DNA from 4 places in the Pseudochelatococcus sp. B33 genome. Region 2 is predicted to be linked to each of the others. Evidence: predicted binding sites of a transcription regulator. Region 2 holds the regulator's gene; each other region holds the start of a gene.
What was found. Region 2 encodes PhoB, which activates phosphate uptake and scavenging genes when phosphate is short. Its sites were predicted from a motif close to TGTCATNNANCTGTCAT; they were not measured.
Positions count from the first base shown of each region.

Region 1: the regulator PhoB is predicted to act here: its motif matches at 2,042-2,058, upstream of phnC (phosphonate ABC transporter ATP-binding protein).
Region 3: the regulator PhoB is predicted to act here: its motif matches at 5,435-5,451, upstream of ACUSIJ_RS07150 (RNA degradosome polyphosphate kinase).
Region 4: the regulator PhoB is predicted to act here: its motif matches at 4,074-4,090, upstream of ACUSIJ_RS28510 (alkaline phosphatase).

Region 1 covers NZ_JBSEFH010000013.1:112,061-119,311, reverse strand. Annotated here, with positions in the region: gene phnE (phosphonate ABC transporter, permease protein PhnE) at 1-91, opposite strand, end outside; gene phnD (phosphonate ABC transporter substrate-binding protein) at 151-1,065, opposite strand; gene phnC (phosphonate ABC transporter ATP-binding protein) at 1,118-1,960, opposite strand; gene ACUSIJ_RS15845 (alpha-D-ribose 1-methylphosphonate 5-triphosphate diphosphatase) at 2,210-3,382, opposite strand; gene ACUSIJ_RS15840 (phosphonate C-P lyase system protein PhnL) at 3,369-4,115, opposite strand; gene ACUSIJ_RS15835 (ATP-binding cassette domain-containing protein) at 4,127-4,954, opposite strand; gene ACUSIJ_RS15830 (alpha-D-ribose 1-methylphosphonate 5-phosphate C-P-lyase PhnJ) at 4,951-5,865, opposite strand; gene ACUSIJ_RS15825 (carbon-phosphorus lyase complex subunit PhnI) at 5,862-6,992, opposite strand; gene phnH (phosphonate C-P lyase system protein PhnH) at 6,992-7,251, opposite strand, start outside.
Region 2 covers NZ_JBSEFH010000023.1:42,943-50,193, forward strand. Annotated here, with positions in the region: gene pstA (phosphate ABC transporter permease PstA) at 1-324, shown strand, start outside; gene pstB (phosphate ABC transporter ATP-binding protein PstB) at 321-1,130, shown strand; gene phoU (phosphate signaling complex protein PhoU) at 1,191-1,901, shown strand; gene phoB (phosphate regulon transcriptional regulator PhoB) at 2,026-2,727, shown strand; gene ACUSIJ_RS22375 (GcrA family cell cycle regulator) at 2,848-3,450, opposite strand; gene ACUSIJ_RS22380 (acetylornithine transaminase) at 4,157-5,365, shown strand; gene argF (ornithine carbamoyltransferase) at 5,362-6,423, shown strand; gene ACUSIJ_RS22390 (Hsp33 family molecular chaperone) at 6,420-7,251, shown strand, end outside.
Region 3 covers NZ_JBSEFH010000005.1:168,839-176,089, reverse strand. Annotated here, with positions in the region: gene ACUSIJ_RS07180 (penicillin-binding protein activator) at 1-467, shown strand, start outside; gene purN (phosphoribosylglycinamide formyltransferase) at 508-1,119, opposite strand; gene purM (phosphoribosylformylglycinamidine cyclo-ligase) at 1,191-2,288, opposite strand; gene ACUSIJ_RS07165 (CDP-alcohol phosphatidyltransferase family protein) at 2,647-3,204, shown strand; gene ACUSIJ_RS07160 (AI-2E family transporter) at 3,463-4,572, shown strand; gene ACUSIJ_RS07155 (hypothetical protein) at 4,565-5,359, shown strand; gene ACUSIJ_RS07150 (RNA degradosome polyphosphate kinase) at 5,472-7,251, shown strand, end outside.
Region 4 covers NZ_JBSEFH010000045.1:15,428-22,678, reverse strand. Annotated here, with positions in the region: gene ACUSIJ_RS28525 (FtsX-like permease family protein) at 1-839, opposite strand, end outside; gene ACUSIJ_RS28520 (ABC transporter ATP-binding protein) at 836-1,579, opposite strand; gene ACUSIJ_RS28515 (hypothetical protein) at 1,579-2,058, opposite strand; gene ACUSIJ_RS28510 (alkaline phosphatase) at 2,232-3,980, opposite strand; gene ACUSIJ_RS28505 (ABC transporter permease) at 4,826-5,614, shown strand; gene ACUSIJ_RS28500 (ABC transporter ATP-binding protein) at 5,611-6,681, shown strand; gene ACUSIJ_RS28495 (extracellular solute-binding protein) at 6,678-7,251, shown strand, end outside.

The DNA.
Region 1 (7,251 bases), on a different contig from region 2:
CGAGCACGCCGACGACCTGAGCGCGGCGGGCGCTTTTGCGCGCCTGCGCATATTCCGTCTCGAAAACAGCTGTTTGGGCGATCGAAGACATGGCGCTTGATTCCGGTAGACAGGCGACGCCGGGCAGAGCCGGCGTCGCTCGATCGAGCCTCAGCCCTTGCGGCGCTGCTCGCGCAGCCATTCACGCATGTCGACGATCCACTGGTAACGATCGTGATTGACATCCACATAGCCGACGGCGTCGCTCCTTCCACCCATTTTTTCCTCGAAGGCTTCCGGGTCGTTCTTCGGCAGGTCCCTGATGGCAATCTTGACGGCTTCGATCAGCTCGGCCGGCAGGTTCTTGCGGGCGGTGACCGGACCGTTGGTGATTTCCGGTGAAGTCCAGATCCAGCAAATGGAATCGGCGGGGACCATGCCTTTCTCCACCATGTTCTGCGGGGTGCCGGCAGCCTGGCTGCGGATGGAGGTGGCGGATGCGTCATACTGCTTGTTGTAGACGCCCATCACACCCGTTTCATGCGAGCCGGAGAAGGGGATGGCGGAAAAGTAGGTATTGGGATCGTAGCCCTGCTGCAGCAGATTGAAGAAAGGTACGGCATAACCCGAGGTGGAGTCCGGATCGGCGAAGGCGAGAACCTTGCCTTTCAGGTCTTCGATCGACTTGTAGCCGGAATCGCAGCGTACGGTGACGACGGAAAAATAGCCGCTCGAGCCTTCTGCGTTCACTTCCGCGAGAATCGGCTCGACGCCGCCCTGGGTTTCAGTCCAGGCCGCAGCATAGGAGGACGAGCCGAACTCGGCGAATTCGATCTGGTCAGCGGCGATCGCTTGAACGACGCCGTCGTAATTGCCGGCGGTGAAGATTTCAACGTCGACACCGAGCTGCTTTTCGAGATAGGCCTCGAATTTCTCATGCCGTTTGATCCGGTCCTTCTCGTTCTCGCCCGAGAGGATGCCGAAGCGGATGGTCTTGTAGTTCTCCTTCCAGTCCTGCGCGTGGGCGGGCCCGGCAAGGGCAAGCGTGGCCGTCACGGCCACGGTCAAGAGGACGTTCTTCATCATAGGTCTCCAGATTGTAGTCCCGGCCGGTACTATTGCCGGAGCCGGAAGCGGGTCAGGCCACCGCCGTCTGCAAGCCGCGGTCGATGCCAGAGGGTGCCATGGGCTGGGACGCGACGGGCCGGGGCGCGATGGCCGTCGAGGTGACGGACTCGTCCAGCGCGCCGTCGATGCCGTAGATGTCCTTCAGCCGTTCCTGCGTCAGTTCTTCGGGCGCGCCTTCGAAGACGAGACGGCCGGCACGCATCCCGACGATATGGTCGCAATAGGCGCGGGCCGTGTCGAGCGTGTGCAGGTTGACGAGCACGGTGATGCCGTCCTCGCGGTTGATCTTGCGCAGCGCTTCCATGACGCGGGTCGCGTTGGCCGGATCGAGCGACGCAATCGGTTCGTCGGCGAGCATGATCTGCGGCTGCTGCACCAGCGCCTTGGCGATGGCGACGCGCTGTTGCTGGCCGCCGGAGAGGGTCCCTGCCCTTTGCAGCGCCTGGGGCAGCATGCCGAGGCGGTCGAGCGCCTGCACCGCCATGGCCGTCTCCTCCTTGCCGAAGCGCCGCACCAGCGTCGACAAGGGATTTTGATGGGCAACGCGGCCGATCAGGACATTGGTGAGAACGTCCAGCCGCTCCACGAGGTTGAACTGCTGGAAGATCATGGCGCAGGACGCCCGCCAGAGGCGCAGCTCCCGCCCCCTGAGCCTGGTGACGTCGCGCCCGCCGAACAGGATGCTCCCGTTCGAGGGCTCGACCAGACGGTTGATCAGCCTGAGCAGCGTCGACTTTCCCGCCCCGCTGCGTCCGATGACGCCGACCATCTGACCGGCCTCGACCTTCAGCGTAACGTCATCAACGGCATTCGTATGCCCGAATGTCTTCTTCAGGGAACACAGCTCAAGCATATACTCGACCTCATTTGATTAAAAGGCGCATCCTCCCAAATTTAATTTGGGAATTAAAATTTTTCATTTGCTGATAAATATATATGAGATCGATGACAGAATTATTAAAACTATGTCACTACTAATAGTATGATTGGATTTCACAGAAATTCATTCGCTATAAGCGGATGTTTACATTATTTGCGGAATAAATAATCAGCAAAAAGGGGGCAGAGGTGGATCGCGCCGGCCCGTACCCGCCCGCCATTGTCAGGCGGGTGCCGTGGGCAGGGGGCCGACGGCCCCGTCCGACCAGATGGGCCGCCCTTCCCTGAGGGTTGCCCGCACGCGGGGTATGCGGCCCCTTTCGGCGATGACGAGATCTGCTCTCAGTCCCTCCCCGATCCGGCCGCGATCCGAAAGGCCGAGAGCCGCGGCCGGGTTGGCGCTCGCCAGCGCCGCTGCCGCGGGCAGGCCACCGGAAGCCGTCTCGCCGAGGGCGAGCACCGCCGGCAGGATCGCCGGCGGATGATAGTCGCTGGCGAGAATGTCGAGCAGGCCGGCGGCGAAGGCTTCACGCGCCGAAAGATTGCCGGAATACGAAAGGCCGCGCAGGGCGTTCGGCGCCCCCATGGCGGTCGCCAGGCCGAGGCGCCGCGCCTCGACAGCCGCCTCGATCGTCACGGGAAACTCGCTGATCGCAACACCCAGCCCATGCAGCAGTGCGACCTTCTCGGCGCTGTCGTCGTCATGGGACGCGAGGACGACGCCGTGCTCGCGCGCGAGGCCGACAAGTCCGCGCACTGCCTCCAGGCTGTCACCGGCCTCTTCCCGCTGGGCGATGCGCCTGCTGACGATTTCGGCCGCCTCGGCCGTGCTGATCTTCCGCGCCGCCGCTATATAGGCGATGTGCTTTTCGATGTCGCGATACTGGCCCTGGCCGGGGGTATGGTCCATCAGCGAGATCAGATCGAGCGCGCCCTGCTTCAGGAGCGTCTCGACAACCCCCCGCGCGCGGGGGAACGTGATCTCGAAACGCGCGTGGACGCGATGGTCCACGAGCAGCTCGCCCTTCATCGCCGTCAGGGTCTCGATCAGCCAGCGCGTATTGTCTTCCGAGCGGATGTGGCCCTGAATGTTGCCGGCGTTGAAGGAAAGCGCCGCGTAGGCGGTGGTGACGCCGCTGGTCGCCAGCCGCTTGTCGAGTTCATAGATGCCGAGTTCGAGCGGCATGCGGACATTCGGTCGCGGCTCGACCTCCTTCTCGATCATGTCGCCATGCATGTCGATGAAGCCCGGCAGCAGCAGCCGTCCGCCACCGGTGAAATCCGCGCCCGCCACCGGCGCTTCCCGGATTTCGGCGATCCATCCGTCCTCGATTCTCACGGCGCCGCGCTTGATGACGCGGTCTGCCAGCACGATTTCGAAGTCACTCAGCCACATCGTCCGCCTCATCTGCGATCCCTATGGTTTCCAGCTTGATTTCCCGGTCGATCAGTCCGGCGACGTCTTCCGGATGGTGAAAGACGCCGATCATCGCCACGCCGGACGCCTTGAGTTCCGCCAGCCGCGCGACCAGCGCCCGGCGCGCGGTGCGGTCGAGCGACGCCGTCGGCTCGTCGAGCAGCAGCAGACGCTGCGGTAGGATCAGGGCACGGGCGAGATTGACCTTTTGCTGCTCCCCGCCGGAAAAGGTGGAAGGATAGGCCGGCCAGAGCTGCGGCTTGACGCCGAAGGCCGTCAGCCATCGGCGCGCCTGCGTCAGGGCCTCGGCATGGGGCGTGCCGGCGAGCCGTAGCGGCTCGGCGACGATCTCCTCGGCCGCCACACGCGGACGGGCATTGAGGAACTGCGTCACGAAGCCTATTTCGCGCCGGCGCAATACGGCGATATCGACGTCGGCGGCCGCGGCGAGGTCGATCACGCCTTCGTGCGTATGATAATAGGCATGGCCGGCCTGCGGCAAGTAGGAGCGATAGAGCGTGCGCAACAGCGTCGACTTGCCCGCACCGTTCTCACCCGTGAGCAGAATGAACTCGCCCTCGTCGAGCCGGAAATCGATATTGTCGAAGGCAAACAGGGTGCGCTTCAGGTGGTGCATGTCGAACTGCTTGGAAAGCCCTTCGACGCGCAGCACCGGTGCGGGCGGGCGTCCCGTGGAGGCGTGGATGTTCATGGCGCTCTCCCTCAGAGCTTGGCGTGCACGAGCTGTTGCGTGTATTCGTGCTGGGGGTCCTGGAAGATCTGATCCGCAAGCCCTTCCTCGACCACCTCGCCGCGGCGCATCACCATGACGCGATCGGCCATCGTGCGTATGACGCCGAGGTCGTGGGACACGAGGACCATGGTGATGGCGCGTTCACGCTGCAGCCGTTTCAGCGTGTCGAGGACGAGCGCCTGAACGCTGACGTCGAGGCCGGTGGTCGGCTCGTCGAGCAGCAACACCGCTGGTTCGAGCGCGATGGCCTTGGCGAGCTGCACACGCTGCTGCATGCCGCCGGAGAGCGTCGTCGGCCGCGCGTCCATGCGTGCGATCGGAAATTCCGATGCCTCCAGCGCCTCGCGCGCGCGCTGGCGCAGTTCGCCGAAATTGCGTTTCCCGGCGATCAGCAGCCGCTCGGCGACGTTGCCGCTGCTGGTATGTCTCATCCTCAATCCGAGATGCGGATTCTGGTAGACGATGCCGATGTGGATCGCACGCAGCATCCGCCTCCGGAAGCGGTCGAGGGTGAAGAGGTTGCAGCCCTCGTGGCCGGCAAGCGCCAGATGGTAGGTGCCGGCGTCCGGCGTATCCTCCAGATTCATCATCCTGAGCAGGGTGGACTTGCCCGAACCGGATTCACCGACGATACCGAGAACCTCCCCCGGATAGACGGTGACGTCGACATCGGCGAGCGCCTGCACATCGCCATAGCGCCGCGCGACGGCGCGCATCGTCAGGATCGGTCTGGTCTGCATCAGCCGCGGCGGCTGGCGCTCGACACCCCTCGGCGCAACCACACCAAAAGCAGTCATCGGGCCATCCTTCCGTTCTTGTACCAGGTCTCTCCGATCTCGATCTCCCCCCCTTCCGCCTTGCGGATATGCTTGATGCCGAAATGGCTGTCGGAGAGCTCGTAAAGGGAAGAGCCGTCTTCCTGCGGCAGTTCGTTCATGAAGTATCCCTTGACGCCGCTGCGCCAGCAGGTCTTGTCCTGATGGTCCTCGACGCGATAGGGCACGTCGTCGAACACCAGCGGTTCGACGCTGGTATAGGGCGGCACGGCGTAGATGCGCTTTTCGCGTCCCGCCGACAGGATCGTCAGGTGATCCGCCCGGTTGAGCTTCGGCACGTCCCAGCGCGGGATCGGCGAAGGCGTCATGACATGGCGGCCGTTGACCATGCTCGGATAGCTCGAGCCCTGCATGATCCTGCCCGACCTGACGAGCTGCTCGTACAGGATCAGCCATAGCTGGCCGTAATCGGCGTCAGCGTGCATCTCGCGGGCCACGGACATATCCGGCTGGACCGGGCGCAGTGGCTCCGGATTAGGCACCTGCAGCACGAGGATCTGATCCTCGTGCAGCTTTTCCTCGGGAACGCGATGGCGCGACTGGATGAGCGTCGCCTGCGTCGTATCCTCGGTTTCGACAATCCCGCCGACACGGCTGACGAACTTGCGGATGCTGGTGGCGTTGACGGAATCGTCGGCGCCCTGGTCGATCACCTTGACGACCGCGCCCGGCTTCAGGAGCGTCAGCGTCACCTGCAGCCCGCCGGTCCCCCACCCGCGCGCGATCGGTACCTCGCGGCTGGCATAGGGCACCTGATAGCCCGGCACCGCGATGGCCTTGAGGATACGGCGGCGGATTTCCCGTTTCGCGGATTCGTCGAGAAAGCCGTAGCTGAAGGCGGACCACGGCCTGGTCAGTTCACGAAGTTTCACAGCGCGGCCTCGCTCGTTTCATGGTGATCGTCCTGGTGATCGTCCTGGTGATCATCCTGGTGATCGTCTCCTTGGGCGGCGACGGCGACGGCCTGCTGCCGGTCCGCCTTGACGCGACGCAGCGCGTCGAGGTGGGACTGGAAAGTGACATAGTGGGGAAGCTTGAAGTGCACGCAGAAACCGGAGCTTTCGACCGCCTCGGTGTGGTAGAGCACGAATTCCTCATTCGAGGCCGGATGCGGATCGGGCTGGCTCGAGGCCAGATCCAGCGTCGCGGCGGCAATCACCTTCACCTCGTTCCAGCCGAAGGTGGCGGCAAATCCGAGCTGCAGGTCGCCGCCCGCCTTGGAGATCACCTCCGTCTGGCTGACGCGCACGCGCCCGGCGCTGAAGACGGTGCCGCGCGGATGGCGCATCCTGACCGGGGCCTCGGCGAGACGCAATTCGTTGACCGTCGGGTGCACCGTTCCGTAGCCGCGCATGGTCGAATAGCCGAGCGCCAGCGTGCCCCCGGTGTCCGCGCGGGCGAGACTCTGCAGCTTGTGGGCGCGGCTGACGGGAAAGAGCAGCGGTTCGCGGGTGATGTCCGGAATGTCGTCGGGCTCGACGGATGCGGCCGGATAGTCGGGAATGAGTTCCTGCGCCTTCTGCCATTCGGCGAGCGAAGGCTGGATGGCCGGGGCGGGCTTTGCAGCCGGCTCCACGGGCGCGGGCCGATAATCCTCGCCGTTCAGGACGCCGACCTGCAGGAGACGATGGGAATAATCGAGCGTCGGTCCGAGGATCTGCCCGCCAGGAATATCCTTGAAAGCGGCGGAAATGCGCCGGACCGTGAAGAGATCCGCCTGCCGGACGGGCTCCGCCACGGCAAGGCGCGGCTGTGTGGTGCGATAGGCGCGCAGGAGCAGCAGAGCCTCGTAGAGATCGCCGCCGGACTGGACGAGCGCCAGCGCCGCGAGGTCGCGATCGTAAAGCGAGGCCTCCCCCATGAGACGGTCGACGAGATAGGGAAGACCGTCACGCACTGCCTCGACCCTGTCGCGGCCGATCGGGCCGAGATCCTCGCGATACAGCCTCTCGGCCTGCTCGATGGCGCGCTCGCCGCCGCGGGTTGCCATGTAGGCCATTACAACACCTCGACTTTCGTGGAACGGGGAATGCCGATCAGCCGGTCGCCATCGACAAGATAGAGATCGAAACCGAGCGGATAGCGGAGCGCGTTCTCGCGCATCGGCCAGAAGGAGGGATCGATGCCGCCCGCTTGCAGCGTGGCCGCTTCCCTGATGCCCGGCCCTGAAAGGCGCAGGCTTGGCCCCCGATCGACTGGCCCCCGATCGACTGGCCCCCGGTCGATTGGCTCCCGGTCGATTGGCTCCTGGCTGAAGC
Region 2 (7,251 bases):
GCGCTCGGGTTGCCTCGGTCCATCATCATCAGGCAGGTCGCCTACAAGGCGGCGCTTGCGGGGATCGTCACCGGCGTGCTGCTGGCGGTGGCGCGCATCAGCGGCGAGACGGCACCGCTGCTGTTCACCGCGCTCAGCAACAACTTTTTTTCGACTTCGATGTCACAGCCGATCGCCAGCCTGCCGGTCGTGATCTACAACTTCACCAAGACGCCTGACGAGAACATGCAGCAGCTTGCGTGGACGGGCGCCCTGTTGATCACCTTCACGGTTCTCGCGATGAGCATCGCGGCTCGGGCTCTCTCCACGAGGAGGACGAAATGACAATCCAGACCGCCACGTCCCCCGGGCCGCCGGCGATCCCCGCGGGCCCGCTCACCGAAAAGGTCTCGGTCCGCAACCTCAAGTTCTACTACGGCAGCAACCTGGCGCTGAAGAACATCAACCTGCCGTTGTACGACCGGATCGTCACGGCCTTCATCGGCCCGTCGGGTTGCGGCAAGTCCACGCTTCTGCGCGTGCTCAACCGCATGTACGACCTCTATCCCGGCCAGCGGGCCGAGGGCGAGGTGATGGTCGACGGCCGCAACGTGCTCGATCCCGGCCAGGACGTCAACGCGCTGCGCGCGAAGGTGGGCATGGTGTTCCAGAAGCCGACGCCGTTCCCGATGACGATCTACGAGAACATCGCGTTCGGCGTCCGCCTTTACGAGAGCCTGAACAAGGCGGAAATGGACGAGCGGGTCGAGTCCTCCCTGCGCCGCGCCGCGCTGTGGGAGGAGGTGAAGGACAAGCTGAACGTCTCCGGCCAGAGCCTTTCGGGCGGGCAGCAGCAGCGTCTATGCATCGCGCGCACCGTCGCGGTGAAGCCGGAGGTGATCCTGTTCGACGAGCCCTGCTCGGCGCTCGATCCGATTTCCACCTCGAAGGTGGAGGAACTGATCGACGAATTGCGCGAGGACTACACGATCGCCATCGTCACGCATAATATGCAGCAGGCGGCGCGCGTGTCTCAGTTCACAGCGTTCATGTATCTCGGCGAGCTGGTGGAATTCGCGGAAACGACGAAGATCTTCACCGCGCCGAACGATAAGCGGACGCAGGATTATATCACCGGCCGTTTCGGCTGATCGCTGGGATCGGGCGGCGGGGTGCTGTCCATTCTGGCCTTTTGAACGGGATGTGTGGTCATGCCTGAGCATATCGTGACGTCATTCGATGCCGATCTCGAACTCTTGCGCAGCAAGATCGCCGAGATGGGCGGCATCGCGGAGAAAATGCTGGACGATTCGACGCGTGCGCTGGTGCGCCGCGACGTCGCGCTCGCGCGCCAGGTCATCGATGCGGATGCGAGGCTCGACGGCCTGCAGCACGAAATCGAGGAACACGCGGTCGCGACCATCGCCCGGCGCCAGCCGGTGGCCATCGACCTGCGCGACCTCGTGTCCGCCATTCGCGTGGCCGGCGACGTGGAGCGCATCGGGGATCTCGCCAAGAACACCTCCAAGCGCGTGCTCGCCATCAGCAACGAGGCCCATCCGGCCAAGATCGTCGGCGGCGTTCAGCACATGAGCGACCTCGTGCAGGCGCAGCTCAAGGACGTGCTCGACGCCTACGCCCAGCGCGACGAGCAGAAGGCGCTCGATGTCTGGAACCGGGACGACCGCATCGACGCGCTCTACAATTCGGTCTTCCGCGAGCTTCTGACGTATATGATGGAAGATACGCGCAACATCACCTTTTGCACGCATCTGCTGTTCCTGGCGAAGAACATAGAGCGCATCGGCGACCACACCACCAATATCGCCGAGACCATCTATTACCTCACCACCGGCGAGACGCTGTCGGGCGAGCGCCCCAAGGGCGACACGACGAGCTTCGCGACGGCGGAAAAGCTATGATCGCGGTCGGCCGAGCCGGCTGACGCGCAAAACCATGTTTCCTTCTCCGATGTCCGGAGGGTATGCAGATCTTTGAACACGTGATGTCTCGCGCCCCTGCGAGCGGTATAACGAGGATCTTATGGTGGGACCGCGCATATTGATCGTCGAGGACGAAGAACCGCTGGCGCTGCTGCTGCGCTACAATCTGGAAGCCGAGGGCTATTCTGTCGATAGCGTGGCGCGTGGCGACGAGGCCGAGATACGCCTGAGGGAACAGGTTCCGGACCTCGTGCTGCTCGACTGGATGCTGCCGGGGCTTTCCGGCATCGAGCTGTGCCGGCGGGTGCGCGCCCGGGGCGATACGGAGCGGCTGCCGATCATCATGCTCACCGCCCGCGGCGACGAGGGCGAGCGGGTGAGGGGGCTTGCCACCGGCGCCGACGACTATGTCGTCAAGCCGTTTTCGGTGCCGGAGCTGCTCGCGCGTGTCCGGGCGCTGCTGCGGCGCACGAAACCCGGCCATGTCGCCACCCTGCTGCTCGCCGGCGACATCGAGCTCGACCGCGAGACGCGCCGTGTGCGCCGCAACGGCCGCGAGCTGCATCTGGGGCCGACCGAATTCAAGCTGCTCGAATTTCTGATGCAGAGCCCGGGACGTGTCTTCACCCGCGAGCAACTGCTCGACGGCGTCTGGGGGCACGACGTCTATATCGACGAGCGCACCGTCGACGTCCACGTGGGACGTCTGCGCAAGGCGATCAACCGTCCGCGCAGTCCCGATCCGATCCGCACCGTTCGCGGCGCGGGCTATGCCTTCGACGAGACGTTTGCCCGCGCCGAATAGGCGGGGCCGTGGCCGCCGGCGCCGCTTCTGCCGGTGCGGTGTCCGCTGAAACGGCAAAGCCTCCCAAGTTCCTCGGGAGGCTTTCTCTATCTCGGCAGTGATGTCGTCGGGCCGACCTGCTCAGGCCCGCTTGCGGTCCCGCCGGCGTTCGAGAACCGGCTGATAGGCGATGCCGGCGTGGTGCGCGCAATAGGGCATACCCGTCACCGAGCGTGCGCCGCAGAAGCGGAAGCTCGGCGAGGTCGGGTCGCCCACCGGCCAGCGGCACATATATTCTCGCAGGTCCATGATGGTGACGCGCTCGGAGAGCGGCACAACGACGCTTTCCCGCGCTGCCGGCACCACCTGCGGAGCGATTTGAGGCACCGCCTGCGGAACGACTTTGGCGACGACATCCTCGGCCGGCCCGGCAACCGCACGAGCGGCGGCGAGGGCGGTATTGCCGAACGTCTGGGCCTGCGGCGGGGGGTCGGCTGGCGGGACGGCGGGAGCCCGGGGGGCGGGCGTGACCGCCGCCGGGGCCTTGCGCACCGGGCGAGGGGTCGCGGCCACCGGAGCCTTGGCGCGTCCGGACAGTCCGAGACGATGAACCTTGCCGATGACCGCATTGCGGCTCACGCCGCCGATCTCCGTCGCGATCTGGCTGGCGCTCAGGCCATCGCTCCAGAGTTTACGCAGTTGCTCGACACGTTCATCAGTCCAGGTATTACCAGGATCGCTCATCATCATGCTCCATTCCACCCCGCGTCGCACGGAATCCTCCATCCCGCCCCAAACGGCAGATCGCCGGGCGCAACGTTCACCTGAGAGGAAACGCTGGGTAGGAGGCAGCCAAACGACATCTCGTGGCCGTCACCCGGGAAACTACAATATGGCGCGACTCTCCTGCAAGAGTCGCGCATGCTTTCGCATGCATTTTCCCACAGGAGAAGTCGTAAACAATTCTTTGACAGCGCAGAAATTGCTGTGAATGCGGGCAATTTCAAGGCGCGGAGGCGACGATCGCGCAAAAAATCCCGCCCGAAACCTCCTGGGGGACGGATTTCGTTCCGGTTTTCGGCCTGCCGGCCGATATCGGCGGATCGCCGCCCGCCGGCAGGGCGGCGGCTGCGGCCTTTGCGCGCAGTGCTGCCCTTGCGGGGAATGCCACCATCCTGCCGCGCGGCTCAGATTCAACTTGAAACTGCCTGCCGCGGCCGCTAAGTTATACAACATGCCGTCCCGTGGGGCGGCTTTTTCCATTGCGCCGTTCGCATTCGCCGGGCTCTGATGGGTGCTTGCCCTCCGGTCTTCCGTCCCGGCTCCCGAACCCGGTGCCGATCCGGTTTCCCGATCCCCGGCCCGGATCGTTTGCGGCGGATGCGTGCCACGCCGGGGCGTGCCGCGTGCGTGGCGCGCGTGCCGCTCTCACGTTCTGGAGTAACAAGCTGTGACGTCGCCGATTTTGCCGACCTATGCGCGGGCCGATGTTGTATTCGAGAAGGGCGAGGGTGTCTGGCTCGAGGCGCGCGGCGGCGAACGATATCTCGACCTCGGCTCCGGCATCGGCGTCAATGCGCTCGGCTACTCTCACCCGCATCTCCTGGCGGCGCTCGAGGAGCAGGCGCACAAGCTCTGGCACGTATCGAACCTGTTCCGGATACCCGCAGCCGAGACGCTGGCCCAGCGCCTCGTCGACGCGAGCTTCGCCGATACGGTGTTCTTCACCAATTCGGGCGCGGAGGCGCTGGAGGCCGCCATCAAGACGGCACGCAAGTATCAGGCCGTCAGCGGCCATCCGGAGCGTTTCCGCCTCATCACCTTCGAGGGCGCGTTCCACGGGCGCACGCTGGCGACCATCGCCGCCGGCGGGCAACAGAAGTATATCGAGGGCTTCGGTCCGAAGGTCGAGGGGTTCGACCAGGTGCCGCTGGGCGACTGGGAGGCGCTTGCCGCCGCCATCACGCCCGAGACGGCGGGCATCCTGATCGAGCCCGTGCAGGGCGAGGGCGGCATCCGCCCGGTTCCGCCGGCCGACCTGCGCCGCCTGCGCCAGATCGCCGACGATCACGGGCTGCTGCTGCTGCTCGACGAGGTGCAGTGCGGCATCGGCCGCACGGGCAAGCTCTTCGCCCATGAGTGGGCCGGCATCCGCCCCGACATCGTCGCGATCGCCAAGGGCATCGGCGGCGGCTTTCCGCTCGGGGCGATGCTCGCGACCGCGGAGGCCGCCAAGGGCATGACGCTCGGCACCCATGGCACGACTTTCGGCGGCAATCCGCTGGCGACGACGGTGGGCAACGCCGTGCTCGACATCATTCTCGCGCCGGGCTTTCTGGAGGACGTGCAGGCGCGCTCCGGGCTGCTGCGCCAGCGGCTGGCGCAGTTGAAGGACAGTCATCCCGACGTGATCGAGGAGGTGCGCGGCGAGGGGCTGATGCTCGGGCTGAAGCTCAAGGTGCCGAACGGCGAATTCGTCAAGCGGGCGCTGGAGCGGCGGCTGGTGACGATCGCGGCGGGCGAGAATGTCGTGCGCCTGCTGCCGCCGCTGATCATCAGCGAGGACGAGATCGGCGCGGCGATCAACGGGCTCGATGCCGTCGCCGCCTCGTTCGATGCGCCCCATGAGGTGGAAAAGACAGAAAGTAACCCAGAATGACGCAGGGCAGCGCAGCATTGGCCACCACGATCTCGAACAGTGCCTCGGGCACGGGCGTGCGCCATTTCCTCGACCTGACCGATTTCGCCGGCGAGCAGTTGCGCGAGATGCTCGAACTCGGCAAGGCGCTGAAGGCGCGCCGGGTCAGGGGCGGGCCGCAGCAGTACCGGCCGCTGGACGGGAAGGTGCTGGCCATGATCTTCGACAAGCCGTCGACCCGCACGCGCGTGTCGTTCGACGTCGGCATCCGGGAGCTGGGCGGCGAACCGCTCATGCTCACGGGCGCGGAGATGCAGCTGGGGCGCGGCGAGTCCATTCCCGACACCGCGCGCGTGCTGTCGCGTTTCGTCGATGCGATCATGATCCGCATTCTCGACCACGCCGCCATGCGCGAGCTCGCCGAATTCGCCACGGTGCCGGTGATCAACGGCCTCACCAAGCAGTCGCATCCGTGCCAGATCATGGCCGACCTGCTGACGTTCGAGGAACATCGCGGACCGATCGGTGGCCGGACGGTGGCCTGGACCGGCGACGCCAACAACGTGCTCACCTCCTGGGTGCATGCCGCCGCCAAGCTTGGCTTCAACATCGCCATCGCTACGCCGGCGGAGCTGGCGCCGCGCGCCGATCTCGTCGAATGGGCGCGGCGCGAGGGGGCGAACGTTCTGCTTACGCGCGATCCGTTCGAGGCGGTGAAGGGGGCCGATGCGGTCATCACCGATTGCTGGGTGTCCATGGGCGACGACGACGAGCGCTACCGCCACAACCTGCTGCGGCCGTATCAGGTCAACGACAGGCTGCTGGCCGCCGCCAACGAGGGCGCCGTCTTCATGCACTGCCTGCCCGCCCACCGCGGCGAGGAGGTGACGGACGAGGTGATGGACGGCCCGCAGTCGGTGGTGTTCGACGAGGCGGAAAACCGGCTGCACGCGCAAAAGGGCGTGCTGGCCTGGTGCCTCGGCATCGGCCTCGGCGACGTGGCGCCGGCGGATGTCGCCAGGCTTGCCAAAAGAGCGGGCGCGAAGGGGGCGAGGGGCGCGAAAGGCGCAGGCGAATGAGCGTTCCGCACGCCGGGGAAGCCGCGCACGAAGGCGCCGACGACAGCGTGCTGCCCTTCGCCATCGAGGGGCTCGACGTGCGCGGGCGCGTCGTGCGGCTCGGGCCGGCCATCGATCTCATCCTGTCGCGTCACGATTATCCGCCGTCGGTGGCGCGCGTGGTCGGCGAGGCCGCGGCGCTGACGGCGCTGCTCGGCTCGTCGCTCAAGTTCGAGGGCCAGTTCCAGTTGCAGACCCGCTCCGACGGGCCGATCGAGATGATCGTGGTGGATTACGATGCGCCCGACAGGCTGCGCGCCTGCGCCCGCTTCGACGCCGAGCGCGTGCGCGCGGCCGAGGAGAAGGGCGAGGCCGGCACCGGCGCGCTGATCGGCCACGGCCATCTGGCGCTCACGGTCGATCAGGGCGGCGACATGACGCGCTATCAGGGCATCGTGGCGCTGGAAGGCGAGGGGCTGGAGGAGGCGGCGCACACCTATTTTCGCCAGTCGGAGCAGATCCCGACGCGCGTGCGCCTTGCCGTCGGCGAGGAAACGCTGGGCGCGGGCAGCGAGCGGCGCATCGGCTATCGCGCCGGGGGCATGCTGGTGCAGTTTCTGCCACAGGCGGCGGAGGTGGCGGCTGCCGCAGGGCCGGAGGACGACCGCTGGCAGGAGGCGCATTTGCTCGTCGATACCGTGGAGGATCACGAGCTGATCGACTCGACGGTGTCGAGCGAGCGGCTGCTCTACCGGCTGTTTCACGAACGCGGCGTGCGGGTGTTCGCGGCCCAGGGCGTGCATGAGGCGTGCCGTTGCAGCCGGGAGCGGATAACCGCGATGCTGACGA
Region 3 (7,251 bases), on a different contig from region 2:
AGGCCGATGCCCTGTTCCTGCCCGACAGCGCCGACGCGTTGCCGACGATCGCGCAATCCCTGCGCGCGGCGAACGTCGACACCGGGCGCGTGAAGCTCATCGGCACCTCGCTGTGGAACGATCCGGGCGTGCTTTCCGCGCCGGCCCTCCAGGGCGGCTGGTTCGCCGCGCCCGATTCGGTGGGCTTCAACGCCTTCGCCCAGCGCTACCGGGCGCGGTTCGGCGCCGAGCCGGTGCGCATCGCAAGCCTCACGTACGACGCCGTGTCGCTGGCGGCGGCGCTGGTGCGCACGCAGGGCTCGCAGCGGTTCTCCACCGGCGTGCTGACCAACCGGGCCGGGTTCGCCGGGGCCGACGGCGTCTTCCGCTTCAACGCCAACGGCACCAACGACCGCGCGCTCGCCGTGCTCGAAATCCGCCAGAACAGCGCTGTCATCATCAGCGCCGCGCCGCGCCAGCTGCAGTAGGGAGGCCGGGAACGGCCCGGGCCCGGGGCGGCCCGGGTCTTCAGGCCGGCACCGCGAATGCCGCGTCGGCGGGGGTTGTGTCCGCGCCGGCCGCGAATTCGACGCGGCCCTCCCGCCAGCGCACGGCGCCGGCCGCCACCAGCGCCAGCGCGCGGGGATAGATGAGGTGCTCCTGGATAAGCACGCGCCGGGCGAGGTCGTCCGGCGTGTCGCCCGGCAGTACCGGAACGGCGGTCTGGGCAATGATGGGGCCGGCGTCGACCTCGGGCTCGACGAAATGCACCGTGCAGCCGTGCAGCCGCACGCCCGCCGCGAGCGCCCGCTCGTGGGTGTGGGTGCCCGGAAACGACGGCAGCAGCGACGGGTGAATATTGATGAGCCGCCCGAGCCACCGTTGCACGAACCACGGCGTCAGGATGCGCATGAAACCGGCGAGGCACACGAGCTCGACGCCCGCGGCGTCGAGCCGTTCGTCGAGGACGCGCTCGAAGGCCTCCCGGTCGCGGCCGAACGGCTTGTGATCGACGAACTCGGTCGCTATGCCGGCCGCGCGGGCGGTCGCGAGCCCCGCCGCATCCGGCCTGTTGGCGGCGACGAGCACGATCTCGGCCGGGAAATCCGCCTGCGCCGCGGCGGCGAGCAGCACTTCCATGTTGGAGCCGCGCCCGGAAATCAGCACCGCCGTGCGGCGGCGGCCGGAGGCGGCCGTCACGGCCGGCCCGCTCACAGCGGCAGCCTGCCGGTGGTGACGACGCGCGCTCCCGCCTGGGGGCCCTCTTGCGCGGCGACGACCTCGCCGATCGTCACCGGCGTCTCGCCCTCGGCGATCAGCGCGCCGGTGACGGTGTCGACGTCACCGGGGGCGACGATGACCACCATGCCGATGCCGCAGTTGAAGGTGCGCAGCATCTCGGCCTCCTCCACGCCGGCGACGCGCGACAGCCAGCCGAACACGGGTGGCGGCACGATGGCGGAAAGGTCGAGCCGCGCCGCCGTGCCCTCGGGCAGCACGCGCGGGATGTTGTCGATGAAGCCGCCGCCGGTGATGTGGGCGAGGCCCTTGACGGCGTCCGTGCGCCGCAGCGCGCCGATGAGCTGGCGCACGTAGATGCGGGTGGGTTCGAGCAGCGCCGCGCCGAGCGGCCTGTCCGGGGCGAAGGGGGCGGTGGCGTTCCAGTCGAGCCCGGAGAGCGCGACGATGCGGCGCACCAGCGAGAAGCCGTTGGAATGCAAGCCGGACGACGGCAGCCCGAGGATGACGTCGCCCGGCGCGATGTCCGCGCGTGGCAGCAGCTTGCCGCGCTCGGCCGCGCCGACGGCGAAACCCGCGAGGTCGTAGTCGCCGGTGGCGTAGAGGCCGGGCATCTCCGCCGTCTCGCCGCCGAGCAGCGCGCAGCCCGCCTGGCGGCAGCCGTCGACGATGCCCTGCACCACGAGCGCGCCCTCCTTGGGATCAAGCTTGCCGGTGGCGTAATAATCGAGGAAGAACAGCGGCTCCGCGCCCTGCACCACGAGGTCGTTGACGCACATGGCGACGAGGTCGATGCCGATGGTGTCGTGGCGGCGGGTCTCGATGGCGATCTTGACCTTGGTGCCTACCCCGTCGTTGGCGGCGACGAGGATGGGATCGGTGTAGCCGGCGGCCTTGAGGTCGAACAGGCCGCCGAATCCGCCGATCAGGCCGTCCGCCCCCGGCCGGCGGGTGGCGCGCACGAGCGGCTTGATCGCCTCCACCATGGCATTGCCGGCGTCGATATCCACGCCGGCCTCGGCATAGGTCAGTCCGTTACGGTTCGGTCCTTCGGGTCCGGTTCGCGACATCAATCAAGGTTCCTGCAAGGGGCCTGTTCAGCACGGGCCTGTTCAGCATGGGCCGGTTCAACGCGGATATCATACATCCGGGGATAACGCACGCGGGCGATAGCACATTTGCCGGATGGCGCGACAGAGCCCGCATGCAGGGTGGCAGCGGCGCCGGCTTCCGCTCTCCTTCCGGCTGCGATACCGCTTGTCGGGGCCTCGCGAACTGGTATAGCTGGTGCGACGCGGCCGCGTATCGACCCACGACGGCGCGGCCGCCGTCGTTTCCCGCCGGTGCGGGGTCTCCGGTTCATTCAAGCTATTCCGTCAACTCATTTCGCCAACGCATTTCACAAAGTCGCCGCCGCAAAGTCGCCGCATGACGATTCCCAACCTCATCACCATTCTGCGCCTGCTGCTGGTGCCGGCGATCGTGGTGATGATCAACGCCGAGGCCTGGGTCGGCGCCTTTCTGCTGTTTCTGACGGCCGGCCTGTCGGACGGTCTCGACGGCTTCATCGCTCGCCGCTACAACATGCGCAGCGAACTGGGCGCCTATCTCGACGCCTTCGCCGACAAGGCGTTGCTCGTCTCCATCTACGTCTCGCTCTCGATTGCCGGGGTGCTGCCCGGCTGGCTGGCGATTCTGGTCGTCTCGCGCGATGTGCTGATCCTGATGGCGATCATGATTTCGTGGCTGATGGCACGGCCTGTGGATATCCACCCCCTCAGGATCAGCAAGCTCAACACCGGCGCGCAGATCGGGCTGGCGGCGCTGGTGCTGGCCAATTGCGCCGTCGAGGGCGCGGGCTTCGGGAGAAGCCTTGCCATGTCCGCGCCCTGGGTGTTCGAGGCGGCGATCATCGCCGTGGTTCTGCTGACGCTCGCCTCCGCCGGCGCCTATCTCGCGTTGTGGCTTCGTCATATGGCTGACTGATAGAATGGCGCCTATGGAGCGGTGCCGATAGAATGGCACCGGTGGAACGATCCGGACGCGGGCCGGGATAGAGGCTGACAGGCTCCAAAGCAGTTTGCGTTTGAGCATCAAATTAAACGCAAGTTGCGGGAAACTATAGAAATTAGAGCGGGTTGCGCAACAGATCTCGATTCAGCAATTACGCAACCCGCTCTGGGCTTTCGCTTGAGACTGCGGCACCCTGGCGGGTGGCCGTGGGCTTTGTTTGAGGTGTCGCACATGGGTGATTTCGCTCCCGTCGAACGGCAGTTGCGCTTCTGGCTCGTGGCGCTCGTGGTGCTTCTCGTCGCGCTCTATCTGCTGCGCGGAATCCTGCTGCCCTTCGTGGCCGGCATGGCGCTCGCCTATATCCTCGATCCCGTTGCCAGCCGGCTGGAGCGCCTGGGCATGGGGCGGCTGGCGGCGTCCGTGCTCATTCTGCTGCTGTTCGTGCTGGCGTTCATTCTGGTGCTGGTGCTGCTGCTGCCCGTGGTCGTCAACCAGTTCGCCGCGCTGATCCAGAACCTGCCGGGCACGGCGCAGTATCTGCAGGGGCTGGCGAAAGAGTACGGCGGGCCGTTCATCGAGCATATCGGGGGCGCGGAGGCGCTGGCGAACGTCGAGCGGTCGCTGAGCGATTTCGTCGGCCAGGCGGCGCGATGGCTGGCGACGTTCGCGTCGTCCGTCTGGTCGGGCGGGCAGGCGGTGATCGGCGTGTTCGCGCTGCTGGTGGTCACGCCGGTGGTCGCCTTCTACCTGCTCGTCGACTGGGAGCAGATGGTCACGACCATCGACAGCTGGCTGCCGCGCCGCCACGCCGACACCATCCGCGCCCTTGGCAAGGACATGAACAAGGCGATCGCCGGCTTCATCCGTGGCCAGGCGCTGGTCTGCTTCATCCTCGGCACGTTCTACGCGGTCTCGCTCAGCCTCATCGGCCTGAACTTCGGCCTGCTCATCGGCCTCGTCAGCGGGGCGCTCACGTTCATCCCCTATGTCGGCTCCTTCACCGGCTTCGTGCTGTCGGCCGGCGTGGCACTGGTGCAGTTCTGGCCCGACTGGACGATGGTCGCCGTCACCGTCGGCGTGTTCCTGTTCGGCCAGTTCGTGGAGGGCAACTTCCTGTCGCCCAAGCTGGTCGGCGACGCGGTCGGGCTGCATCCCGTGTGGCTGATGTTCGCGCTGGTGGCGTTCGGCTCCATGTTCGGCTTCGTCGGCCTGCTGCTGGCGGTGCCGATCGCGGCGGCCATCGGCGTGCTCACGCGCTTCGCCCTGCAGCTCTATCTGTCGAGCTCGCTCTATCGCGGGCCGGAGAAGGAGGCGAGACCCAGGATCCACGTCGATGTCTGACAGCCGTCCGCCCCCGCCCGCACGGCGGCCGGGGGTTCCCCGCCAACTGCCGCTGGAGCTGCCGGTCGACACCCGGCTGGCGGCGGAGGACTTTCTCGTCAGCCCTGCCAACGCGCAGGCGTTCTCCATGATCGGCAACTGGCCGGAGTGGCCCGATCCGCTGCTGCGCCTCATCGGCCCCGAGGGCGCCGGCAAGACGCATCTGGCCGCGATCTGGGCGAGCCGCGCCGGCGCGCGCATCGTGCCCGTGGAGGCGGTGACGGCACAGGCCGTGGAGGAACTGGCGGCGCACGGCGCCGTCGTCATCGAGAATGCGGATACGGGCGGGCGTGACGAGCACGCGCTGTTCCACCTCGTCAACGCGCTGCGGCGCAGGGGCCTTGCCGGGGGAGCGTCTATGCTGGTGACCGCGCGCTCAGGCCCCGACGAATGGGGGCTCGCGACGCCCGACCTGCTGTCGCGCATGCGGCTGTCGCCGTCGGTCGCCATCGACGCGCCGGACGATGCGCTGCTGCGGGCGGTGCTGGTGAAGCTGTTCGCGGACCGGCAGCTCGTGGTCGATATCACCGTCGTGGAAGCGCTGGCGCGGCGCATGGAGCGCTCTCTCGCCGCCGCGCGTGCGCTGGTCGAGCTCCTCGACCGAGAGTCGCTCAGCGACGGCCGGCGGATCACGCGCACCTTCGCGCTCGGCGTCCTGGACCGGTGGGAGGCGGCGCACGATCCGGATCGCGATCAGGAACCGGAGGCTTCCGCGCCGCAGAGCCCGAGCCCCGACGAGCGGGGGTGAGGCGCTGGACCGCGACCGGCCGTCGTGTCAGACTCTGCCCCAGGCTTTGGCGCATCTTTCTTTTTTGCGGCCGTTCGTCGTGGAATTGTCGCACAACGTTGCGAAAACCGGCATGAATACAAGCACTGGCGGGGCTTTCGCGCACGCCGCAGATCAACGCGGGGATTTGGCCATGACGCAAGTCGCATCGACTCTGGATTCGCAGGAAGAAGTGGTTGAAAACGCGCCGGAAGTGACCGCCGACGCCCCCGGGGGCGCTGACCTGCGTCATTCCCCCGACCGGCTGATCAACCGCGAGCTGTCGTGGCTGCAGTTCAACCGGCGCGTGCTGGAGGAGGCCTCCAACAAGCGCCATCCGCTGCTGGAGCAGCTGCGCTTCCTGTCCATCTCGGCGAACAACCTCGACGAGTTCTTCATGGTCCGCGTGGCGGGCGTGCGCGGGCAGCTGCGCTCGGGCGTCTCCGTCGTCTCCCAGGACGGGCTGTCGCCGGCCGAGCAGCTCGCGCGCATCAGCACCGAGGTGAGCGAGCTCGCCAGCGACCAGCAGAAGCGCTGGCTGGAGCTGCGCGAGGAGCTCGTCGAGAACGGCATCGTGCTCATCGACAGCAGCGAGCTGACCCGCGCCGAGCTGAACTGGCTCGACGACTATTTCCTGCACTATGTCTTCCCGGTGGTGACGCCGCTCGCCATCGACCCGGCGCACCCGTTCCCCTTCATCCCCAATCTCGGCTTCTCGCTAGCGCTGGCGCTCCACCGCCAGAGCGACAACAAGTCGCTCAACGCGCTGATCCGCATCCCCAACAAGGTGCAGCGCTTCATCAAGCTGCCGGACTTCGCCGAGACCGGCGCCGCGCGCTTCATCGTGCTGGAGCAGGTGCTGGTGCTGTTCGTCAACCGCCTGTTCCCGGGCTATTCGGTGCAGGGGCAGGGCAGCTTCCGCGTGGTGCGCGACTCGGACCTCGAAATCGAGGAAGAGGCGGAGGATCTGGTGCGGCTGTTCGAATCGGCGCTCAAGCAGCGCCGGCGCGGCGTCGTCATCCGGCTCGAGTTCGAGGGGGCGATGCCCGACAACCTGCGCGAGTTCGTCGCCAAGGAGCTGCACGTGCTGCCGGACGAGATCTTCATCTCGCCGGGCATGCTGGCGCTCAACGAGCTGTCGCAGCTCGTCGGCCTCGACCGGCCCGACCTCAAGTTCGAGCCCTATAACCCGCGCTATCCCGAGCGCATCCGCGAGCACGCCGGCGACTGCTTCTCGGCGATCCGCGAGAAGGACCTGATCGTCCATCACCCCTATGAATCGTTCGACGTCGTGGTGCAGTTCCTGCAGCAGGCGGCGCGCGATCCGGACGTCGTCGCCATCAAGCAGACGCTCTACCGCACCTCCTCGGACTCGCCTATCGTCAAGGCGCTGGCGGAAGCCGCGGAGGCCGGCAAGTCGGTGACCGCGCTCGTGGAGCTCAAGGCCCGCTTCGACGAGGAGGCGAACATCCGCTGGGCGCGCGATCTGGAGCGGGCCGGGGCGCAGGTGGTGTTCGGCTTCATCGAGCTGAAGACCCACGCCAAGCTGTCGTCGGTGGTGCGCCGCGAGAACGGCCAGCTCGTCACCTACTGCCACGTCGGCACCGGCAACTACCACCCGATCACGGCGCGCATCTACACCGACCTGTCGTTCTTCACCGCCGATCCGGCGATCGCGCGCGACGTCAGCCGCATCTTCAACTTCATCACCGGCTATGCGGAGCCCGCGGAGCTGGAGCGCATGGCGGTGTCGCCGCTCACCATCAAGCCGCGCATCCTGCAGCACCTCAAGGAGGAGATCGAGCACGTGAAGGCCGGCCGCCCAGGCTCGGTGTGGATGAAGTGCAACTCGCTCGTCGACGTCGAGATCATCG
Region 4 (7,251 bases), on a different contig from region 2:
GTCGTGTCCGTGCGGTATTCCTGCCGCAACTGGTAGGCGTTGGCGATGGTCTTCGGCTTGACGATGATCGCCGGGACGCCGGGAATGTCCGCCCGCCACGGCGGGCCGAGATGGTCCTCGGCCGCATGATCCTGAACGCCGTCATGATCGTGGTCGTGGTCTTCGTCCGCGTGGGCATGATCGTGATCATGGTCGTTGTCGTGATCATGGTCGTGATCGTCCCCGGCGCCCAGGCCGTGGATGCTCCACACCGTTTCGATGGGCACGAGGATGGCGCGGTCCCACGGCGTGCCGGTCGACGCGAGGCGGCCGACCACCGTATAGGCCAGCTCGTCGTGGGTATGTCCGCCTTCGCCGGGCAACCCGTGCAGCGGCTTGATCGTGTCGCCCTGCCGCAGATCGACGAGCGCGCCGATCACCGCGTCGGTAGGCCGGTGGAATTCCTCGCCCTCGGCGAGTTGCCGGCGGCCCTTGTCGGTCAGGAATTCGTTGGTGGTGCCGACGATCGGCAGGCCCTCGAACGAATCGCCGAACCCCACCGGCGCGGCCCACTCGACGCGCGGGTCCTCGGCGAGTGTCTTCAGGACGCCGCCGGGCAGCAGGGTCAGCGGCGCGGCCTGCAGAAAGACGGAGCTCAGCACGAGCTGCGTCTCGGACCCGGCCGCGCCGACGACGAGGTCGAAGCGGTCGGCGGCGCGCGCGCTGCCGAGCCTGAGCGCCCGCTCCTGAATGCCGACGGCGATGCCGAGCGCCGTCGCGAGCCCGATGAGGAGCACGATCACCAGCGATCCCGCCCACAGACGGCGCAGATCGGCCAGAATGAAGCGGACCGGAATCATGACGTCACCTGTGCGTGAACGGTTTCGGGCGCAGCCTGTGGCACGGCGCCGGGAGGAGCCGCGGCCTGCGCCACATCCTCGACAATGCGCCCGGCGACGAGCGACAGCCGCCGCCCGAGGCACGAGGCGAGGCGCGGATCGTGGGTGACGGCGATCAGCGTCGCGTTCTCCTCGCGCGCCAGCTCCGCGAGCAGATCGGCGACCACCGTGCCGCTCGCGGCGTCGAGGCTCGCGGTGGGTTCGTCGGCGACGAGCACGGCGGGCCGGCCGAGAAGCGCGCGCGCCACCGCCACGCGCTGCATCTCGCCGCGCGACATAGTCGCGATATCCTGATCGTGCCGCGCGAGGCCGACGCGGTTAAGCAGTGCCACGGCGCGCTCCCGGACGGCGGACGGCACGGAGAAGGCGCGGAACCGCACCGGCAGCAGCACGTTCTCGATGGCGCTGAGCCCGGGAAACAGATGGAACTCCTGCATCACCAGCCCGACGTGCTTGGCGCGCCACGCATCGCGCTGCGATTCGCCGAGCTGCGCCAGATCGGTGTCGCCCCAGCGCACCGACCCGCCCGCCGGCTTCTCCAGCCCGGTGATGACATTGATCAGCGTCGTCTTGCCCGAGCCCGACGGCCCGGTCACGGCGACGGTCTCGCCCGGTTCGATCGCGAGTTCCGCGATATCGAGCACCGGCGCCTCGAGGCCCGGAAAAGTCACCTTCACGCCGGAGAGCAGGAGCGCGACCATCAGACCGTCCTGAAGCTTGCGCCGGTGAGCCGCAGCAGGCTGACGAAGCCGGTTTCGGGATCGGTCCACGATCCCACCTCAAGCGTGCCCGTCACCTCGATGGTCTGGTTCGATTGCACGAAGGTCTGCCTGTCGCCCAGATAGACGACCACGATGTCGTCCGGCCAGTCGGCGTCGGACGAGCAGAACGGGCACAGCGCCATGGGCATCTTGGTCAGCACGAAGAAATTCGATTCGGCCTTGAGCGGCGGCGCCATGAAACCGCGCATGGACACCTGCTGGCCCTTCAGTTCCTTGACGCGGTCGGAGAATTCGAGCCCCAGCACGCTGATCTTGCCGTAAAGTTGCTCGAAAGTCAGCGCGTTGTCGCGCGCCCGCGCGGCACCGGTTCCCAGCACGGCAACGGCTGCGGCGCCGATACCGCCCGCCATCATGTCACGGCGCGACAAGCCGCCGCGCCCCGCCGAAGAACAAGCCATTTCCAGTCTCCACTCTCCCGCCCGCCGCGTCGCCGGGCCGACGATCGGCGCGCCGGTCGTCCATGCAATGATATACAGAAACATCATTCACCTTTGGTGACAGATGCCCCGCTCCTTCATGAGCAAAGCCCGGGCAGCGGTGCCGCCCGGGCCGATCGCGATGGACGAGACGCTTACTTCTCGACGCCGAGCGCCAGAAGGTCGACGACGATCCGGTAGACGTCGGAGTTCTCGAGATAACCCTGGAACCGCTCCGCGCCGGCGCCCTGGGCCTGCAGCACGACATCATCGACCGCATGCACGCCGGTGTCGCCGCTGCGCGGAATGTTGCCGATGCGCAGCACCGCGCCGGGCACGTCCTTGTACTGCTCGTTGGCGACGTATTCGCCCTTCTCGTTCTGGATGGCGGGGACGAACGGGCCGTCGAGCTTCGGACGCCACGTCTCGTAGTAGTCCGGGAAGTTGTTGGCGAAGATGGCGAGACGCCTGCTCACGTCGATGCGGTCCGGATAGCCGTCGCCGTCCTTGTCCTCGTAGTTGGGGAAGCCGGCGTCCTGATAGGTGCCAACTTTCTCGCGCATCTCATCGCCGGGCTTGTCGTCGTCGATGGTGCCGATCAGGGACACGCCGTGGGTGTGGTCGGCGGTGACGATGATCAGCGTGTCGGGGTTGCGCTCGGCGAACTCGCGGGCAACGCCGACGGCGTTGTCGAGCTCGATGGTCTCGACCACGGCGCGGTCCCAGTCGAGCGGGTGCGACATCTTGTCGACGGAAGCGCCCTCGACCATCAGCACGAAGCCGTCCTGATTCTTCGACAGCACGTCGAGCGCCGCCTTCGTCATGTCCACGAGACCGGGCTGGTTCGGGAACGTCTTGACCGTGCCCCCCTTGAGGAACTGGCGGTCGAGCAGCGTGTCCATGTTGCCGGTGTGGAAAAGGCCCAGGATACGGCCGGAGTTGGTCTCGAACGCCGCCTTGATCAGTTCGTCGCGGTCGGTGGCGAGCGCGAAGCCCTCGTCGCGGAACTTGGCGATGTAGTCGATGTCGTCCGTGCGCTTGGAGCCCGGCGTGCTCTGGGGCAGGAAGTAGGCCGAGCCGCCGCCGAGCAGCACGTCGGGAAGCACGTCGAAGAACATGCCGACGATCTTGTCCTTGTCGGCGCGCCGGCGCGTGTTGGCGACGAGAGCAGCCGGCGTCGCGTCCTCGACTTCGGCGGTGGAGACGATGCCGAGCCGCTTGTTCGGCGCGGCGCGGCGCAGGGCCTGACCGATGGTTTCCTGCTTCGGATGGGCGAGCGAATCCTTGGCGCGGCTGTCGTAGACGCCGAGCGCGTTCACGGCCGACTTGTGGCCGGTGAAGTAGGCGGAAGCCGTGTTGGCGCTGTCGGCGGCGATCGAGTCGGTGCTCGACGTGCCGATGAAGGCGAGGTGCGGCAGGTGATCGATGTTGAGCCGCCCGTTCGTCTTGCCCTCGGTGTTGCCGCGCGACATGATGCGGGCCGCGGTGCGGTGAGCAACCGACAGGCCGTCGCCGATGAAGAAGATCACGTTCTTGACGGCCGGCTGGCTGGCCGTGCCGTAGACTTCCCACGTCACCGACTTAGCCGGCTGGCTGCCGACGCTCGCCTCGATGGTGTAGGTGCCGGGCTTGCTGATGACCGCGTCATCGAGCTTGATCGAGGACGCCTCGGCGCCATCTTCCTTCTCGACGAACTCGGCCTTCTTGCCGAACACGGAGGCGTAATCCTCGCCGTTCACGAGCACCTTGACGTCAGCCTCGTTCACGACCGACGGGAACTCGACCTTGAAGTCGAAAGGCGAGCCGGAAAGGATCGTGGCGCGGTCGATCGGGTAGACGGTTTGAGCACCGGCAACGCCGGGCACGATGGCAACAGCCATCATAGCCAGCCAATACTGTCGCATGGTCTGATGTTCCTGTTTCTAGCGTCGGATAGAGCCTGCCGCGCCGGATTGGGGAAGCGCCGGCAAACATCGCGCAGAGCCTACGACCCGCGCGTGTCAGTCAGATGACCGGGATAAATAAACACCGCGCCCTATCGTGCTATTCGGAGTCCGAAGCGCGCCGGCTTCGTGCACATCGCAAGTCCGCCGAAAACATGCCCGCCATGTTGCAGATTTTATTTCAATTCTAGTTCCTCGCAATAAAATTAGTTACTTAGCATTCCCAATGCCGCCGCGGCCATAAACGTCAGCGACAGGATCGATAACACGATCTGCACATCGAATATGTAATGTTATACTGTTATCATTTGCTGCCATTGAAACGCCATCCGCGGCCGGCAGCTTCTGTCACGGGAGACCCGCTCCCGGCTCTCGCCGCAAGCCCCTGTTTCCAAACGTTCGTATGCTTTCGAGCGAAGCGCGCGCCAGATCCGGGGAATCGCCCGCGGCGCGGTCACTGACGTGTCCGGATCGGTGTTGTATAAGTTACAGAGCCGCCCGGCCGGGTCCGCCGCGCTGCGGCCCTATCGCGCACGCAGCGGAAGGTGCGAATCGCGCCGCCGCGCTATGTCTTTGTTGTTGCATAAGATTTATCCGGAAGCGGTACCGGTTCTTCGGCTTGATGTTTTTGGTTTCCGACAGGTTTTTTCCTGGCCGGCCGGACTCCTCGCCCGATCTCCACCCCGATCCACAGGCCGGACCTGTAACATTTCGCTCATGTGTCATGACAGCATAACATGCGCCCTCTAGAAACATCTGTCATCGGCCGAAGGCCGCGAGACTGAGACATCCCGGGATTCTCGACATTGCCCATTGTTGCAATCGCCTACCTGGTCTTCCTGGCCGCGCCGGTGGCGCTGCTCGCGATCGGCTCCTTCGGCGAAAGCTGGAGCAATACGCTGCTGCCCACGGGCTTCACCTTCCGGTGGTATCTGGAGGTGGCGAACGATCCGAGCTTCCGGCGCGCCTTCGTCACCAGTCTGCAGGTCGTGGCCGTCACCTGCCTGCTCAACGTGCTGATCGGCCTGCCGCTCGCCTACGCCATCCACGCGGGCGCGCGCGGCGGCGTGCGGTTCGCCGCAAGGCTCGTCACGCTGATGCCCGTCGCGGTGCCGGAGCTGGTGCTCGCCTTCGGCTTCATCCTCGTGTTCTCGTCCGACGCGCTGCCGTGGCTCGGCAGCTTCTGGCTGCTGGCGGCGGGGCACGTGGTGCTCACCCTGCCCTATACGGTGACGGCGCTGGTGGCGGACATGGACCAGCTGGGCCTCGATGAATACGAATACGCGGCGGCGACGCTCGGCGCCTCCTTCGCGGCCCGCCTGCGCGACGTGACGCTGCCGCTGCTGCGCCCGAGCCTGCTGTCAGCGCTGCTCACCGTCGCTGCGCTCTCCATCGGCGAGTTCCAGCTCTCGAACCTCGTCGCCGGCTTCCTGTCGCGCACCTATCCCGTGGTCCTGCTGCAGGCCTTCTACGGGGCGACCGGCTTCGCCTGCGCGGCAACGGTGGTGCTGCTGGTGCTCGCCGTCGCCGCATCGATCGCCAGCGGCGCGGCCTCGCGGCTTGCCGGCACGGAACGGGCGGAGCCTGCCGCATGACGCTCGCCTACGAGAACGTGTCCTTCACCTATCCCGGCAGTGCGGCCGGCGTGTTCGACGTCTCGCTCTCGATCGCGCGCGGCGAGCTCGTCGCCATCATCGGCGCGTCGGGCTCGGGCAAGTCGACCATCCTGCGGCTTCTCGCCGGGTTCGTGAAGCCCGCGAGCGGGCGCATCCTGATCGACGGGCAGGACGTGGGCGATCTGGCGCCCGAGGCGCGCCGGCTCGGGGTCGTGTTCCAGAACTACGCGCTGTTTCCGCACATGCGGCTGTGGGAGAACGTCGCCTATCCGCTCAAGGTGCGCGGCCTGTCGCGCGCCGAGCGCCGCGCCCGGGCCACGGACATGCTCGCGCGCGTCGGCATGCAGGGGCGCGCCGACGCGTACCCGGCGGAGATTTCGGGCGGGCAGCAGCAGCGCGTGGCGCTGGCGCGCGCGCTGGTGTTCGAGCCGCGCGGCCTGCTGCTCGACGAGCCGCTCTCGGCGCTCGACGCGGGCTTGCGGATCGGCATGCGCGACGAGATCCGGCGTGTGCAGCGCGCGGCCGGCATCGCCACTCTGCTGGTGACGCACGATCAGGAGGAAGCGCTCTCCATCGCCGACCGGGTCGTGGTGATGCACGAGGGGCGGCTCATCCAGGTCGGCACGCCGCACGAGCTCTACGAGACGCCGGCGGATGCGCGCGTCGCCGCCTTCGTCGGCCAGTCCAACCTGTGGCCGGGCACGGTCGCGGGCGCGGACCGCGTCGAGACCGCGATCGGCGCCCTAGCCTGCCGGACGCAGGAGCGCGCCGTGGGCGAGGCGGTGACGGTGCTGGTGCGCCCGGAGCGGATCGTGCCGGTTGCCGCGCCGGACGGCACGACGCCGCCCGGCCACTTCCGGGGGCAGCTCGCCACCGACCGCTATCTCGGCCCCATCCGCCGCATCGACCTTGCCGTCGACGGCGGCCTCATCCGGCTGGAGACACACGAGCGCGGCCCGATCGACTGGGTGTCGATCCCGGCTGACGCCGTGCGGCTGCTCCCGCCGGCGGATTTCACTCCCTCATCTCAAGGATCACCGACATGAACAGACGGCAATTGATGACACGCGTCGCGGCGGCCGCAATGGTGCTAGGCCTTACGGCTCCCGCCTTCGCCTTCGAGGGCGAGGAATACTATCCGGGCGAACGGGCGCTTTACGAAGCCGCGCAGAAAGAGGGCCTCGTGGTGTCCTTCGACACCGGCCCGACCTGGGCCAACTGGGCCGGCCAGTTCAAGGCGTTCACGGCGCGTTATCCGGGCGTCGAGATCGTCTACAACGACCTCGGCTCGGCCGCGACCGTGGTGGCGCTGGAGAAGGCGCGCAACCGCCCGCAGGCCGACACGGCCTATTACTTCGCCGGTTCCGCCCTCGACGCCGTCAAGGCCGACGTGGTGGAGGGCTACGAGCCGGTGAACTTCGACCGCCTGCCCGCGGAACTGCGCGACCCGGAGGCGCGCTGGTTCTCGGTGCACACGCTCAGCGTGGCGTTCCTGGTCAACACCAAGCTGGTGAAGAACGTGCCGCAGAGCTGGGCCGACCTGCTGAAGCCCGAATACAAGAACGCCGTCGTCTATCTGGACCCGCGCTCCACCGGCCAGGGGCAGGTCGTGGCCT